DNA from 3 places in the Thermorhabdus hydrogeniformans genome. Region 1 is predicted to be linked to each of the others. Evidence: riboswitches for the same ligand, from Rfam matches in the RefSeq annotation. Region 1 holds a riboswitch; each other region holds the start of a gene.
What was found. Region 1 has a riboswitch for cobalamin ahead of ACKX14_RS11930 (ECF transporter S component). Riboswitches for the same ligand answer to the same signal wherever they lie in the genome.

Region 1 (5,444 bases):
TGACCCGGGCCCTGCCATTTACCGCGCGGACCACGGTTTTAAACAATTCCAGTTTCTCTTCCTTCGAGAGGGTAGGCGACTCTCCGGTGGTCCCGGCCACCACCAGGGTATCGCTGCCGTTTTCGGCAAGATGGACCGCCAGCCTCCCGGCTTCCTCGAAATTCACTTCGAGATCATCGTCAAAAGGGGTCACCATAGCCGTTATGACTCTACCGAAATCAACCAATTTTTCCACCATCCCTTTAATATAATTTTATATTTTATCTTCATAATGATTTTTCTGAAAACCCTCCGCCGGCGGCGGACTGCCGCCTGCCGCCGCTAGGTTTTACAAAAAACATGTCTTATTTACCCAGATTAAATTTCCTGTGCAGTGCCTGCACCGCCTTTTCCATTTTGGCCTCTTCCACCAGGCACCATATGGTGGTGTAGGAATCCGCGGATTCCAGAATCTCAATCCCCTCTTCCGCCAGGGCCTCCACGATGTTTGCCATGACTCCAGGGACGCCCGTCATCCCCGCTCCCACAACGGCCACTTTGGCGCAGCCCTTTTTCACGGCCACCGGTATCTTCATGTCCTCGATTATCCGGACCGCCCGCGAGCTGACTTCATCTTTTACGGTAAACACCATTGCTTCGGGAGAAATGTTGATGAAGTCGATGCTTATGTCGGCCCGGGCCAGGGCCTTCAGCATTTTGACCTGCAGTGTTTTGTCTTCAAGCGCGCCGGTATTTATCCTGAGCTGAGTCAAACCGGGAATCTGGGTTATGCCGGTAATTACCCTCCCGTTTAATATTGTGGCCCCTCCCTCCTTAAACACCCCGGCGCCTGTAACCACCGTCCCCGGTTCATCGTTGAAAGTGCATTTTATCTTCAGCGGGATGTTTTTTTGCATGGCAATTTCCACAGCCCTGGGATGCACCACCCTGGCGCCTTCATGGGCCAGCTGGCAGATTTCATTGTATGTAACAGTATCAAGGGTTCTGGCATCGCTCACTATCCTGGGGTCCGCCGTCTTGATGCCGTCTACATCCGTATAGATTTCCACCGCCTCCGCATCCAGGGCCACTCCCAGTGCCGCGGCCGTGGTGTCGCTCCCGCCCCGGCCAATAGTGGTGATCTCGCCGTCCTCGGTTATTCCCTGGAAGCCGGCCACCACCACGATCTTATCCTCCTCAAGGTGCGTCAGTATCCTGCCGGGGTCCACCCTGCGTATGGTCGCATTTCCGAACCGGTTGTCGGTGATAATGCCCGCCTGGGCCCCGGTTAAAAAGATGGCCTTGAATCCTGCGGCCTGCAGGGAACCGGTTAAAACGGTGCCGGAAATGATTTCCCCGCAGGAGAGGATAAGGTCCATCTCCCTCGGAGATACATTTGAACCCGAAGCTTCCAGAAGACCCTTCAGGGTATCGGTGGCATAAGGGGCGCCCCGCCTCCCCATGGCGGAAACCACGACCACCAGCCGGTAACCCTGCTTTCGGGCATTAATTATTTTTTCTATCACCCGCCGCCTCGCTTCGGGTGTGGCCACCGATGTTCCTCCAAATTTCTGTACCAGAATCTTCATTTTTGCCCCCACCTATATCAACCCGTAATTCAATAACAATTCGGCTATCTGGACCGCATTGGTGGCGGCGCCCTTCCTCAACTGGTCCGCCACAACCCACATGCACAGCCCGCTGGGGCAGGATATGTCCTCCCTGATGCGGCCTACGAATACCTCGTCGCGATTGGAGCAATCCGCAGGCATTGGATAAATCGCCTTTCCGGGGTCGTCCATCACGACCACCCCCGGCGCCCTGCTCAGTATCTCCCTGGCCTCCGCCGGGGAAAGCTTTCTTTCGGTCTCAATGGTAACGGCTTCGGAATGGCTTCTCAGCACCGGCACCCTGACGGCTGTGGCGCTAATGAGAATGCTGTCGTCGTGGAACATCTTCCTGGTCTCATATACCATTTTCATTTCTTCCTTTGTGTAGGAGTTTTCCATAAAAACATCTATGTGAGGTATAAGGTTAAAAGCTATCCGGTGCGGAAAAACCTTTGGCGGCATCATGTCACCGGCCAGCACCGCACCGGTCTGTTCTATCAGCTCGTCCATCGCTTCCTGGCCCGCGCCGGATACGGCCTGATAAGTCGAAACAATCACCCGCTTAATCCTCGCGGCATCGTGGAGCGGCTTTAAAGCCACCACCATCTGAATGGTGGAACAGTTGGGGTTGGCGATGATGCCCCGGTGCCACCTGACGTCGTCGGGGTTTACTTCCGGCACCACCAGCGGCACCTGGGGATCCAGGCGGAAATTGCTGCTGTTGTCGATGACCACGGCGCCGCGCTTTACGGCTTCGCCTGCGAATTTTAAACTGGCCTCTCCTCCGGCAAACAGCGCGAGGTCCACGCCGTTAAAGGATTCCGGGGTTGTTTCTTCGATTTCGTATTCCCTGTCACCGAATTTTATCTTTTTCCCGGCCGAGCGCCTGGTGGCCAGCAATTTTAAATTTCCTACGGGGAACCGGCGCTCTTTGAGCACTTCCAGGATGGTATTCCCCACAGCGCCCACCCCGACTACAGCTACGTTCAATTTCTTCATTTCTCATATCCCTCCAGAAGTTGTTGCATCAATTTATTTTATTATAAATACCTGAAAAAGGTGCTTGCCAAAAGACCGTCAGAACTCCATCAAGTTTTCCAGCCCGATAACCACCCCTTGAAGCTCCCGGACTTTCCTTACGGCCAGGAGAACACCGGGTACAAACGACACCCGGCTGGTGGAATCGTGCCTTATGCTCAATATCTGACCCAATCCGCCGAATATCACTTCCTGGTGGGCTATCAGCCCCGGAAGCCTGACGCTGTGGATTCTTACGCCATTCAGGCTTCCTCCGCGGACGTTGGGTAATTTCTCCAGCTCGGGCCTTTTGGCCTCTTCCACATGCCCCCGTTCGCGGTTAATTAGTTCCGCCGTCATCAGTGAAGTCCCCGATGGGGCGTCGAGTTTGCCGTCATGGTGAAGTTCGATGATCTCAACATCCGGGAAGTACCTGGCGGCCATTCTGGCCATCAGCATCATTAAAACCGCGCCAATGGCAAAATTGGGCGCCAGGAAAGCACCGGTACGGTTTTGCTCACACCAGGCCCGCAGTTTTTCAATATCCGACGGAGCCAGTCCGGTGGTACCTATAACAGGCCTCACTCCGTTGAAAACGGCCACCCGCGCGTTTTCCAGGGCAGCCTGGCTGTTGGTGAAATCTACCATTACCTCGGCATCGGTTCTTTTGATAACCTGTTCCAGGTCTTTTTCCACAATTATTCCTGTTTGTTTTTTCCCCACCAGTTCTCCCAGGTCTTGCCCCGTGCCCGCCACGTCTACGGCGCCCACCAGTTCCATATCCTCCTGTTCCAGAATGGCGGAAGAAATTTCCCTCCCGACCCTCCCGGCCGCGCCTGTCACGATGACTTTAATTTTACCCGCAACCATGACACTCATCCTTTCCAAGTTTTTTATATATTTATATGCAGACCGGTAAACAAACAGCAGCCCATTTTCCGCGATCAGGCGATTTTGTTCCGAATAAAAAATCATAAAATTAAAACGATTATGGCACCAGAGCTCATAACCGTTTTACACAAATTAAAAAAATTCCCACGGTTGTGAGATAGCGCTCCACCAAATAACACTCTGGTGACAGTGCCGCACCTCTTAAATGCGACCCCAGCCCGGGAACGCGGGAATTCCCGGACTTCGGCGAACGCCCCTTTCCCGCCGGATCATCGCCCCCAACTCACCGGCGGTACTCTTGGCTATCGCAACCTCTACCTCACCCCTCTGCCGACAGGGGTATTAATTTTTATTATATTATCATTAACTTCCATGCCATGTCAAGCTTTTTCTCGGCTCTTTTTTTTAATATTGCAATGATTTTCTTATTTGTTGACACAACCGACAGCTTTTTTATATAATAATATCAGTAAAATTGCAGCAACCCTCTCGAGGTGCCCCCTTGGGGGAGAATAGGGAAGACCGGTGAAAGTCCGGCGCGGTCCCGCCACTGTAAAGGGGAGCGGCTTAATGTATCCACTGGGAAACCGGGAAGGATTAAGCGGCTGTGAACCTGAGCCAGGAGACCTGCCTTGAGAGGTTTTGATTCCGGGGATGATGGTAAAGTCCGCGGTCTAATGCATGTTAGACTGCGGGCTTTTTCATTTGTGTTAAAAACAATAAATACAGGAGGGTTCAGGATCATGCAAAAAACAAAAAATCTGGTTTTGACGGGAATGTTTATTGCCCTAAGCGCCGCGGGGGCCGCCATCAAGTTGCCAAGCCCCACGGGGACGGTTGCCTTCGATTCGGCCCCGGGGTTTCTGGCCGCCCTTTTTCTGGGCCCCGGATACGGTGCAGTCACCGCCGCCCTGGGGCACCTTTTTACCGGTTTTTTAGCCGGATTTCCCTTGACCCTGCCCCTGCACTTGATTATTGCCCTGGAGATGGCCGTTTTCGCCTGGGTGTACGGCCGGCTCAAAAGATTCAGCCTTCCACTGGCGGTGGTCGCAGCCACGCTTCTAAACGGGATAGTGGCGCCGGCCAGTTTTATCCCGCTGCCGCAGTTTGGCTTTGGTTTTTTTGCCGCCATGGTTATTCCGCTGCTCTCGGCTTCTTTTGCCAACGTGGCCTTGGCCGCCCTGGTTTACAGGGCCGTGGCGGCGGTTTTCAAACCGGATGAAGCATCTCTGTCAAATAGATAGATGTGAAACCACTTTCTACGCAAAGATAAAACCATAGATTACACTGGAGGGGAAAAAGTTGGCAGAAAACAAAATCCTGCCCTCAAACCGGGATGTGTGCATTGTAGATATTCCGGGGGACTTCTATCTCACGATAGCATGCGATTCCGCGGGGGGGATTGGTGAGAAGCGGAGGGATGTGGTGAAGGTACCGGCATCCGTGGTGGGGAGGTTCACCTGCCGGGTGGCCCTGATGGAAACCCTGGCCGTTGGGGCCGCCCCAAAGGCGGTGGCGGCCGCCGTATGCTGCGAGCCGTCACCCACCGGGGAAAAAATCTTGGCGGGAATCAGGGAGGAATTGTGCGAAGCCGGCCTGGACCTGCCCGTGGTCATCAGCACAGAAAAAAACATCCTCACCTGTCAGACAGGCCTCGGCGTCACGGTAACCGGAATAGCAAAAAAAAGCGACCTGCGCGTGAACAGAACGCGGGCCGGAGACAGGCTTTACTGTGTCGGGATGCCCAGGGTGGGAGACGAGGTAAAATTAAACGACTCCCGGATCGCCGACACAAATCTGGTAAGAAAGCTTTCCCAGATTCCATGCATACATGACATAATTCCCGTTGGTTCCAAAGGCATAAAAGGCGAAGCGGAGCTCCTGGTGTCACATCTGGGTCTTTCACTGACCTGGCAGGATAATGTGCCGCTGGACATAAAAAAATCC
Region 2 (5,444 bases), on a different contig from region 1:
AAAGCACTTCGCTCCACCCCTGGGATGAAAAACTGCCCAGCAGCCAGAAGTATATCTGGTGCAGTTTTTGGTCGCTGAAATACATGAAAAAAGACACCAGTGCTGAAATAAAGCTGCTAACGGCAATACCTGATAGCAGCAGGGTAAAGGAATAAGTTCTCCCACCAACGCCGGCTATGCTGTAAACTATAAAAATCGTCGCAAAAGCTCCAAGAAAGGCAAAAAATGGCACTGAGCCCACCCCGATAATTCTGAGGCCGGAAAAAAACATGATGGCAAGGGTAGCTCCCAGAGAAGCCCCGGCCGACGCCCCTATAACGTATGGGTCTGCCATGGGGTTTCTAAAAATACCCTGGTAAATGACTCCCGCTGCCGAAAGCTCCGCCCCGACCAAAAAGGAAAGTGCGATTCGCGGGAGTCTCAATTGCAGTATTATGGCTTCTTCGGATTTTGACCAGGACACAGGTATTCCAGGACCGATAAAAGGCAGGCGGTGAAGCAATATTTTTATAATCCGGCCGGGATCGATGTCAACCGAACCTGTCCGCAGCGAAAAAATGCCGCCTAAAATTATGGCGCTAATAACCATCATATATATCCTGCTATATCTAAAATCCATTTTTTTAGAAATTATGTTTTCTGCCAAATCCTGCCCACGAGACCTCCCGGTCATGCCATTGCCTCCAGTTATTTTTTAAACAGCTCGGGGTGAATAATTTCCGCAAACCGCTCAAGTCCGTCAACCAATCTGGGCGTAGCCCGCTGGACTATGTCTTCATCCACATAAAAGACTTTTTTGTTTTTTATGGCGCTGATATTTTCCCACCCCGGCCGCTTCAATATATCATCAGCCGATTGGCGGGTGGAACCGTGGTGCGAGAAAATTATAATATCGGGATTCTTGGCGATAATCATCTCCTGGCTGTACTGCGGGTACTGCTTATCCGCATCGGCGGCTATATTTTGCCCCCCCGCCTTCTCTATAATGTCATTGACAAAAGTGCCGGGTCCAGCAGTAGTGTATGGTGAAGGCCATACTTCGTAATACACTTTAAGCCGCTGTTTCTCGGCAAGGCCTGCCACCCTGCCCTCCACATTATTAATTCGGGCTTTTAAAGAACTTACCAGCTCCTTGGCCTGCACAAGTCTTCCGGTGGCTGTACCTATTATTTCAATACTGTTTAACATATCCTGGATATTCCCGGGATTGAGTACTATAACCGGCACATTGAGCTTTTCCAGTTGCTCCACCGGCTTTTGGTGCATCCCGGTGGCCAGAACCAGGTCCGGTTTAAGGGAAATCACCTTTTCCATATTGGGGTCCGCAAAACCGCCGATTTTTTCCTTTGTCTTGGCCTCATCGGGGTAATCGCAATAATCGGTAACCCCGACCACCTTTTCCCCAAGGCCCAGTGCAAAAAGGATCTCGGTATTGCTCGGAGCCAGGGATATGATCCTTTCCGGTAGCTTTTCTATCGTGACATCCCGGCCCATCTGGTCTTTTACCGTAAGCGGGTATACGGCCTCTTTATTATTATCCTGTGATGATATTTCCTCTGCTTTTTTCCCGCCGTTATTCAAACTGCCACATCCGGCGACCAAAGCCGCTACCAAAACTATTACAAATATGCATATGAGCGACCGTAAAACCTTATTTTTCATGATTGTAATCCAACGGCATTCCCCGCCGTTTTGATTTTTACCTCCTGATTTTAAGTTTTGGTTGAAATTTAAAATAAAATAACCCGGCCTTCCTTTGAAAAAACCGGGTTAACGCTTACCAGCATACGTACTCCCCCTTTCCTTCGAAGGCTCGTACCTGTTATCAACAGGCAGGTTTCCTGGCTTCCGGATCATCTTGCCTGCGCCTTCCCGGTTTCCCAGTGGCATTAGCAGTTCATCCCCGGTTACAGTGGCGGGACCGCTCAGGATTTTCACCTGATTCCCTTTTAACCTCGGCGGCACCTGTTGATGCAATAAATTTTACTCTATTATACTCCAAACCGCCCATTTTAACAAGTAGAGGATTTCCTCATAAATATAAGGAGCCTAATTCAAAGCCTTTTAGAATTCCCTAACCGGCATGGCCCTTTCTGAAGTACTTAAGAAATATGTCCCACGCCAGAAAAATAAATATTAGAAAAACCGCCACGGCGACCAATTTATACTCCAAAGGCAGCCCAAGGAGCAACCGCATATTGTCGTACATTTTTATATAAAATACAATCCAGAAAACGGCCCACAAAAAATCGCCAATCAAAGAAAAAAGCACGTATGAAAAAAAATCAATGCGAAACAGGCCAGCAGCCCATATGGCCGGTGTTCTGGTTATACCTATCCAGCGGCTGACCATATTCGTAAGACCACCATATCTGTTAAACCAGTTTTTTATTTTATATATATCCTCATCCTTTATCTTCAAAAATATGTTTAACCTTTTTATAATCGGCCTGCCCCCGTAATACACCAGATAATAGGCTAGGATGTTCCCCGATAAATTGCCTGCTGTAGCAATTATGATGACATTAATCAAAGACATCTTTTTTATTTTAACGAAGTAGGCCGCCGCCATGAAAAGTAACTGAACGGGCAGCGGCAATCCCGTCCCTTCAGCCAGCAAACTAAGATAAAGGCCGAAGTAACCGTATTTAATTATAAGCTCGCTGGCATACCCCCAGAGAGTGGACATGCATATCACCCAGAGCTAATTATACACAAACGAAGCCCAAGTTTAAATACACTTAATTTTTTATAAAAATCAAATCTTTCCTCAAAAACATATAGACCCGATTTTTATAATCGATAGCAAATTCGGTGATGTGTATTGCCCCAGGCAACAACATCACCGAATTTCTACTCTATAGACCCATAAACAACCTATCCTTTATACCTTTAAGCGCCCTGGCATGGCGGGATTCATCTTTCGCAGCTTCATCAAATACATCATGAGCTTCGTCGATATTATTTTGTTTTGCCAGGACGGCGGCTTCTCTTTTGGTGCGGTTGGAGTTTTGCTCACCATTTATGGCTTTTTCCAGGTTGTCCCTGGTGGTACCTACCTCCCCGTTTAACTCCGCAAATCGTGCAGCATGGGCTGCTTCTTCCCACGCAATGGTTTTGAATACCTCCGCCACCTCCGCAAATCCTTCTCTCTGAGCCTGACGGGCCGCTGCCAGGTACCAACCCACTTCCATACATTCACCCTGATAATTTTGGGTGACCGCTGCCTCCACCGCCGTCCCTTTTGTCGTTCCCAGTTGATTTTCAACAATTAAGTTTAGTTCCATCAGGCGTCCTCCTTTTATTAAATTCCAAATTAAAATTGAATAAAAATTTGTATCAATCTATGGTATAATTTTTATATTGGTTTGTCCCATTTTATTATGTTTTACTTCGCCATCTTTTTCATTAAATGCTCATTTTCACGGTTTGCTGAGCCGTAAAGCATTTCCCAACCATGAAGCTTGACTTTTTTTAAAAAGACCGGTTGTTTTGCGGCTTCAATTTTGAATCTTTTATAGAGAGAGGGATACTTCTCCGTATTTTTATGTCGTTGTCCCTTTCAATTTTAAACATTTTTTCCCCATAAGCTCACCTCAAGAATATTTTGTCCCAAAAAAACAATATTATTCCAGGATCTACAGAAAGGAGGAATTCGCCTTGATAGAGCTTTTTAATGTCACGAAAAGATATGGAAACAAGACGGCGGTTAACAATATATCTCTTTTCGTAAAAAGGGGTGAAATCCTGGGGCTGCTGGGGCCGAACGGGGCCGGTAAATCCACCACGATGAGACTCATAACGGGATACATTCATCCCAGTTCGGGCCTTGTAAGGGTCGCGGGATATGATGTGGCAAAACAGCCGGTAGCCGCTAAAAGGCATATCGGTTACTTGCCTGAAACCCCTCCCCTTTATAAAGAAATGACCGTCAGAGATTTTTTAAACTTTGCCGCCGAATTAAAAGGGTATAAAGGCAAAGATAAAAATTCCAGGATTATTAAGGCCATGGAAGAAGTTGGAATATCAGACGTCAAAAACCGCCTGATCGGTCACATTTCCCGGGGATACCGCCAGCGCGTAGGTCTCGCCCAGGCTCTGATAGGAGAACCGGAAGTCTTGATACTGGACGAACCCACGGTGGGTCTCGATCCTCAACAGATTATAGAAATTCGCCAGCTCATAAAGAACCTTGCCGGCAGGAGGACCGTCATTCTAAGTTCACATATCCTGCCTGAAGTAAGCAGTCTGTGCCACAGGGTGGCTATTATCAATAAGGGAAGGCTTATCGCAGAGGATACCCCGCAGAATTTAAGCCATGCCCTCATGGGTCGCCAGGAAATTAAACTGGAGGTAAAAGGGCCCCAGGATGAGGTTGTGGCAGCCCTCCAGAATATCCCCGGGGTTAATAGCGTCTCCGTCAAAACCGGTTTCGGCGGCGGGAATCACACCTATGTCGTCAGTGCCGAAAAGGAAAGGGATGTGCGGGAGTCTGTGTTTTATGCCATGGCTCAAAAAGGATTTCCCATACTGGAGATGAAATCCTCTTATATGTCTTTAGAAGATATCTTCCTGGAGCTGGTTACAGAAGAACCGGCTGCCGGACCCACAGGGGAGGTGCAAAAAGGATGAGAATTGTTTATGCCATTTTCAAAAAAGAAATGAATGGGTATCTCCTATCACCGCTGGCCTATGCGATTATAGCCGTTGTCCTGGGTCTGGCGGGGTATTTCTTCTCCGTAAATCTTTTCGTATCACGCATCGCGGACCTTACGGGACTCTTTATGAATCTTGCCGTCATTCTGATTTTTGCGTCTCCAATGCTTACGATGAAGCTGATGGCCGGTGAAGAGCAGGAGGGCACCATGGAGTTTCTTCTCACATCCCCCATTACCATACCTCAGCTGGTAATCGGGAAATACCTGGCTTCTCTGGGGCTGTTCTTGATACTCATAGTTATGACACTGATATTTCCGGGGATTTTGGTTTTCATTTCCACGCCGGACAAAGGTGTGATCCTGACTTCTTACCTGGGGTTTTTCCTTCTCGCAGCCATGTATCTTGCTGTTGGGATAATGTGTTCGTCTTTTACCGGCAGTCAGCTTATAGCCGGTATGTCCGGCTTCGGCATTTTGCTCATCATGTGGGTAATGGGCTGGCTCTCCGGAAATATGTCAGGCCCTTTGGAGAAGCTTGCCAGGAATATCTCCATACCCGAGCATTACGGGGATTTTTTGCGGGGAATTGTTGATACAACCCATATTACATACTTTCTGAGCATCATCGCATTTTCGCTTATCATATCGATGATCGGCGTTGCAAAAAAAACCTGGTCTTAGATAGGAGGTGCAAGATGAGGTTTAAAAAATTCTCCACTGCATTTATAGTTATCGCACTCCTTACCGCTCTCACAGGCGTAAATTATGCCGGTCAAAAGTTTCACC
Region 3 (5,444 bases), on a different contig from region 1:
TTCCATGGTGGATGAGAGATTCGGGCGCTGCAGGTATTTTATTTTTGTTGACCCGGATACTGAGGAATTTGAAGCCATGGAAAATGAATATACGGGCGGCACCCATGGCACGGGTGTTCAGGTAGCCCAGTTCATAGTTGATAAGGGGGTTTCCGCCCTTATAACGGGGAATGTGGGCCCCAACGCCATGAGGGTATTGACGGAATCCGGAATAAAAGTATTTACCACCAATTCTATGAGCGTCAGAGAAGCCGTGGAATATTATAGAGAAGGCAAATTGAGCATGGCTTCTGGCCCCACGACAACACCGCATATGTAAAACGACAAAAAGTGAACCATTTCCGGCAGAAGAGCGACTTTCTACACTAAGTTCCACACTCATATTAATCAATCTATAGATTTGGAGGAATTTTATCATGAAGATAGCCATAGCCACCGATGGGAATATGGTTTCGGCCCATTTCGGGCACTGTCCCCAGTATACCATATATGATGTGGACGAAAAGCAAAACAGGATAAACTCGAAATTGGTAATTGAAAATCCGGGTCACCAGCCCGGCTTCCTGCCCGGGTATCTGGCAGAATTAGGGGTTAACTGCATTATAGCCGGGGGCATGGGCCCAAGGGCTCGGGAACTGTTTGCCCAGAATAAAATTGCAACCATAACCGGTGTATCCGGCCGGGTGGACGATGTGATACGGGAATATCTCAAAGGGAATATGGCGGGCGGCGGCAATCTGTGCGATCACGGAGAAGGAGATCACAGCGGGCATTGCTCCCACTGACGCACAAGATTATTTTCCAAATGGCGGTGAAGTCATGATAATTGCCATTGCCAGCGGGAAAGGCGGCACAGGGAAGACCACGGTGGCCGTAAATCTTGCCTTTTCATTAAAAGATGATATGCCGGTGGCATTACTGGACTGCGATGTGGAAGAGCCCAATGCCCATATTTTCCTTATGCCTGAATTTACCGAAAAGGAGCCTGTTACCCTGCCGGTGCCTTCCATAGATTCCGATAAATGCACCCACTGCGGAATTTGCACCAAAATATGCGCCTATCATGCCCTGGCCGACCTGGGCAAACAGATACTGGTATTTGAAGAACTCTGCCACGGCTGCGGGGGATGCAGCCTGCTCTGTCCTCCCGGAGCCATAACGGAAATTCATAAGGAAATAGGGTTTGTGGAACGGGGAACTGCCAGAGGTATGGAATTTATCCAGGGGACCCTTTCCATTGGCTCGGTTCTGGCTCCACCGGTAATCAAGAAAGTGAAAAGCAGGATTAAAAGCGGCCCTGTGGTTATAACGACTGCGGCAGAAAATCTGCCCGCAAGCAGGCAAGATGGATGCCGCACAAAGTTTCATCAAATCTACCGTTTAAATAACTTCGAGGCTTGCCTCGAAGATAAAAATCTAAGAGTTGTTATAATCGACTCGCCTCCCGGCACGTCGTGCCCCATGATAAATGCTGTATCCGGAGCCGATTACTGCGTGCTGGTGACCGAACCCACGCCCTTCGGGCTAAACGACCTGAAGCTGGCCGCAGGAGTTGTCAGGGAACTCGGAATCCCTTTCGGCGTTGTAATTCCTCAGGACCGGCGGAGGTTTTGAGGGATATAGTCATGGCTCTAAATAATACGGATTTAATTAAATGTCATAAATAAGATTGACTTAAACAGGCTTTCAGAAAAGGTCCGCAATCCTGCCAGTTTAATTAAACCTCATAGAAAAGATTGACAAGAAAATAGACAATATCATATAATAAAAACGAAAGCAGGTATCATGAAGATACGAAAGCATGACCATGAAGGTCTATGGCGGATGAATCCGTCAGGGCTTCATGGTCTTTTGTTTTATCAAAGTTTTTTGTGTATGCCTTGAAATAATAAAATCATCAGGAGGTATCTCAAATGCCATCAAAAAATTATAATCTTGCCACTTCCGGTTTGCTGATAGCCATCGGTATCCTTTTACCTATAGCTTTTCACTCTTTTAAGATGGGAGGGCAAATCTTTTTGCCCATGCACCTGCCGGTACTTTTGGGCGGTTTTATGCTGCCCTGGCAATTCGCCGGAGCCGTAGGACTAATTACCCCCTTCCTGAGCTTCCTGTTTACCTCCATGCCGCCGGTGCCGGGGGTGTTTGGTATGATGGCAGAACTTTTTACATACGGGTTCGTTGCGTCTGTAGCTTATAATAAACTCAGGCTGGGAATCTATCCGTCTTTGATAACATCAATGCTTGCCGGGAGATTTGTATCTATTGTAGGCAACTGGATTATCGCTGCCGTTATCATGGGCAAAACCTTTAATTTTGTAAAATTTACTTACGGGCTTTTTGTGGTGGCGCTGCCCGGAATAGCCATTCAATTAATTCTTTTACCGATCCTCGTAAAGTTGATTGTAACCGGCAGCAGGAAAAATGAACCGCATAAAATTTAAAGGAATGTGATAAAAATGGTGTTGACTCAGAGAGATTTTTTTAACAATTTGGCTTCTGAGTGGGACAATAAAGTAACACATGATCCGTTCAAGTTGGCGGAAATAATAAATCTGATAAATTTATCAGAAGGTGCCTGTGTTTTAGATGTGGGGTGTGGCACCGGAGTGCTGGTTCCTTATATAATTGAAAAAATAGGGCGCTCCGGCCGCATTGTGGGCCTTGACATCGCGGAAAAAATGGTGGAAAGGGCCAGGGAAAAATTTCCGGAAAGAGACTTTCCGAATGTGGATTTTGTCGCTGGAGACATTATGAATTATAATTCCCGCGATTCCTTTGACTTTATAATATGTTATTCTTCCTTCCCGCATTTTTCCGACAAAGAACAAAGCATTAAAAAAATGACCTCCCTGTTAAATCCTAAAGGCAAGCTCATCATATGCCATTCCGAAAGCAGGGAAAAGATAAACGGCCTGCACCGGTCTCTAGATAAAGCCGTATCTTCGGACATTCTGCCCGCCGGCCTGCAGGTGGCGGCCTATATGCAGTCGGCCGGGTTAAAAGTGGAAACTGTAATAGATGATGAAGAAAAATATGTGATTATAGGTATTAAAGGATAAGAAGATGGCTAAATAGATAAGATTTTTGCCGGATTGCATGCGAAACCCTGCTTATTGCTTTTTTAACCAGAATTTAGTATAATAAATTAAAAATGATAGATAATTAAAGTGTCTTTAAAAAGCAAGTCATTACGTTTTAATCATTCGCTGGTGCTGCATCAACGGCGTGAAAGTTTAAATAGAATATTTGAGATGCAGGTGTTTTAATCCTCAGGATTAAACTTAAAAGGGAAGTCGGGTGAAAATCCCGCGCGGTCCCGCCACTGTGAAGGTGAGCCGCCTTATAATACGCCACTGGGAAACCGGGAAGGCATAAGGCGGCGATGAACCTGAGCCAGGAGACCTGCCTGCATCCGGATACACTCACCTACGAGAGATAGGGAGGTGTGTTGATGTGCATTTCAACTCGACATAAAACCCCTTAACTTTTCGTAGTTAAGGGGTTTTTCGTTATAGCTGATGAAGATTATTCAAAAGAGGGAGGTAACGATTTTGATTAAAAAAGTATTTGCAGCTGCTTTAATGCTGTGGTTTTTACCGCGGCAGGTTTTTGCCATGCACATAACGGAGGGGTTTTTACCATTAAAGTGGGCCATTGTCTGGGATTTACTGGCACTCCCGTTTATTATACTCGGTTTAATCTCCATAAGAAAGTTGGTAAATAAAAACCCTAAATTGAAAATGCTCCTGGGTTTTGCCGGGGCTTTCGCCTTTGTGCTATCTGCACTTAAGCTCCCATCGGTGACGGGCAGCTGTTCCCACCCGACCGGAGTGGGCCTGGGAGCCATCCTGTTCGGGCCGTGGGCCATGAGCGTGCTGGGAAGTATTATTCTTCTCTTCCAGGCATTACTTTTAGCCCATGGCGGTATAACAACTCTTGGAGCAAACATTTTTTCCATGGCGGTGGTGGGGCCTTTTGTATCATATATAGTCTACCGGAGCATAAAAAAGATGGGCCGGTCTGGACGGCTTTCGGTTTTCCTGGCAGCCGCTCTGGGAGATTTATTTACTTATGTGACCACATCTTTCCAGCTGGCTCTGGCATTTCCGGCCGATACCGGCGGATTTGCCGTATCCTTTATGAAGTTTATGGCAATATTTGCGGTTACCCAGGTGCCCCTGGCCATAAGTGAAGGGCTTTTGACCGTGATGGTGATAAACCTGCTGTCTGCGTATAACGAGGATATGCTTACCGGACTTTCGGTGATTTCAGGGGAGGGTCGTTATGAAGAGTAAAGACCTTTTACTAAAAAATTTATTTCTTGCTCTGCTTGTAATACTACTTGCAGTCTTTCCGCTGTTTATATTAAAAGGCGCTGAGTTCGGAGGTGCCGATGGCAAGGCGGAGGAAGTCATCCTTGCGGTAAAATCCGGTTACCAGCCGTGGTTTAAACCACTATGGGAGCCTCCCAGCGGCGAGATAGAAAGCCTTTTGTTTGCCCTTCAAGCTGCCATAGGGGCGGGGTTCATAGGTTACTATTTCGGTCAGTTAAAGGCGAGGAAAAATGCTGATAGATAATTTTGCATATAATAACAGACTTAAAAGTGTGCATCCGGGGGAGAAACTGGCTTTTGCTTTTATCTCCGGGGTGCTCTGCTTTGTTCCCAATATATATGTAAATATGGCGGTTATTTTCATTGTTGCGGCGGTGCTGGTATTTAAAGCAAAGATTCCGGTCAGGGTTTATTTAAAAATTCTTTTTCCCCCGATATTTTTTCTTTTAATCAGCATTCCGGCCGTAGTGATAAATGTATTGCCTGCCGGAAGTGATATGTTGATGGATTTTGCGGTGTTCAACATGAGAATCGGCGTGACATACGGGGGTTTGAAGACGGCGGGGTTGTTGTTTTTCAGGTCCATAGGCCTCGTTTCCTGCGTGTATTTTCTTGCGCTAACAACACCCGTGCCGGACCTTATGATGGTACTGAAAAGGTTGAAGCTACCGGTGATTTTTCTGGAGCTCATGCACCTGATGTATAAATATCTGTTCGTTCTTCTGGAAACTGCCGGCAGGATATATGTATCGCAGAATTCCCGGCTGGGATACGCATCTTTAAAATCAACTTTTTCTTCTCTAAGCATGCTTTCATCGGCACTCTTCATCAGAGCGTATGACGATGCCGAAAAATTCTATACGGCGCTTGCAGCAAGATGCTATGACGGGGAGCTTAATGTGCCGGAAAATGATTATCGCATCCGCCCAAAAAATATCCTTTTAATTGCGGCAGCCGAAATGGCACTCTTATTGATTGCATTTTTAACCGGAGGTCTTTTTAAATGAGCAAATACATCCTGGAGATGAAAGATGTGGATTTTGAGTATCCCGGCGGCATCATGGCATTAAAAGGCGTTTCGATGGCAATAGAAAAGGGAAAGAGGAT

Region 2: another riboswitch for cobalamin. It lies ahead of ACKX14_RS04845 (ABC transporter substrate-binding protein); the one in region 1 lies ahead of ACKX14_RS11930 (ECF transporter S component).
Region 3: another riboswitch for cobalamin. It lies ahead of ACKX14_RS04405 (energy-coupling factor ABC transporter permease); the one in region 1 lies ahead of ACKX14_RS11930 (ECF transporter S component).

What each region holds. Positions count from the first base shown of each region.
Region 1 is NZ_JBJYKD010000026.1:1,404-6,847, forward strand. Features, by position in the region: gene dapA (4-hydroxy-tetrahydrodipicolinate synthase) at 1-226, opposite strand, end outside; gene dapG (aspartate kinase) at 345-1,568, opposite strand; gene ACKX14_RS11920 (aspartate-semialdehyde dehydrogenase) at 1,581-2,588, opposite strand; gene dapB (4-hydroxy-tetrahydrodipicolinate reductase) at 2,667-3,476, opposite strand; lysine riboswitch at 3,648-3,822, opposite strand; cobalamin riboswitch at 3,973-4,146, shown strand; gene ACKX14_RS11930 (ECF transporter S component) at 4,241-4,741, shown strand; gene ACKX14_RS11935 (alpha-ribazole kinase) at 4,800-5,444, shown strand, end outside.
Region 2 is NZ_JBJYKD010000007.1:22,273-27,716, reverse strand. Features, by position in the region: gene ACKX14_RS04850 (FecCD family ABC transporter permease) at 1-673, opposite strand, end outside; gene ACKX14_RS04845 (ABC transporter substrate-binding protein) at 688-1,662, opposite strand; cobalamin riboswitch at 1,815-1,984, opposite strand; gene ACKX14_RS04840 (DedA family protein) at 2,075-2,689, opposite strand; gene ACKX14_RS04835 (ferritin-like domain-containing protein) at 2,859-3,287, opposite strand; gene ACKX14_RS04830 (ABC transporter ATP-binding protein) at 3,661-4,632, shown strand; gene ACKX14_RS04825 (ABC transporter permease) at 4,629-5,339, shown strand; gene ACKX14_RS04820 (GldG family protein) at 5,354-5,444, shown strand, end outside.
Region 3 is NZ_JBJYKD010000006.1:63,897-69,340, forward strand. Features, by position in the region: gene ACKX14_RS04380 (NifB/NifX family molybdenum-iron cluster-binding protein) at 1-319, shown strand, start outside; gene ACKX14_RS04385 (NifB/NifX family molybdenum-iron cluster-binding protein) at 417-785, shown strand; gene ACKX14_RS04390 (P-loop NTPase) at 820-1,614, shown strand; gene ACKX14_RS04395 (ECF transporter S component) at 1,914-2,444, shown strand; gene ACKX14_RS04400 (class I SAM-dependent methyltransferase) at 2,460-3,062, shown strand; cobalamin riboswitch at 3,242-3,427, shown strand; gene ACKX14_RS04405 (energy-coupling factor ABC transporter permease) at 3,585-4,298, shown strand; gene ACKX14_RS04410 (energy-coupling factor ABC transporter substrate-binding protein) at 4,288-4,581, shown strand; gene cbiQ (cobalt ECF transporter T component CbiQ) at 4,568-5,344, shown strand; gene ACKX14_RS04420 (energy-coupling factor ABC transporter ATP-binding protein) at 5,341-5,444, shown strand, end outside.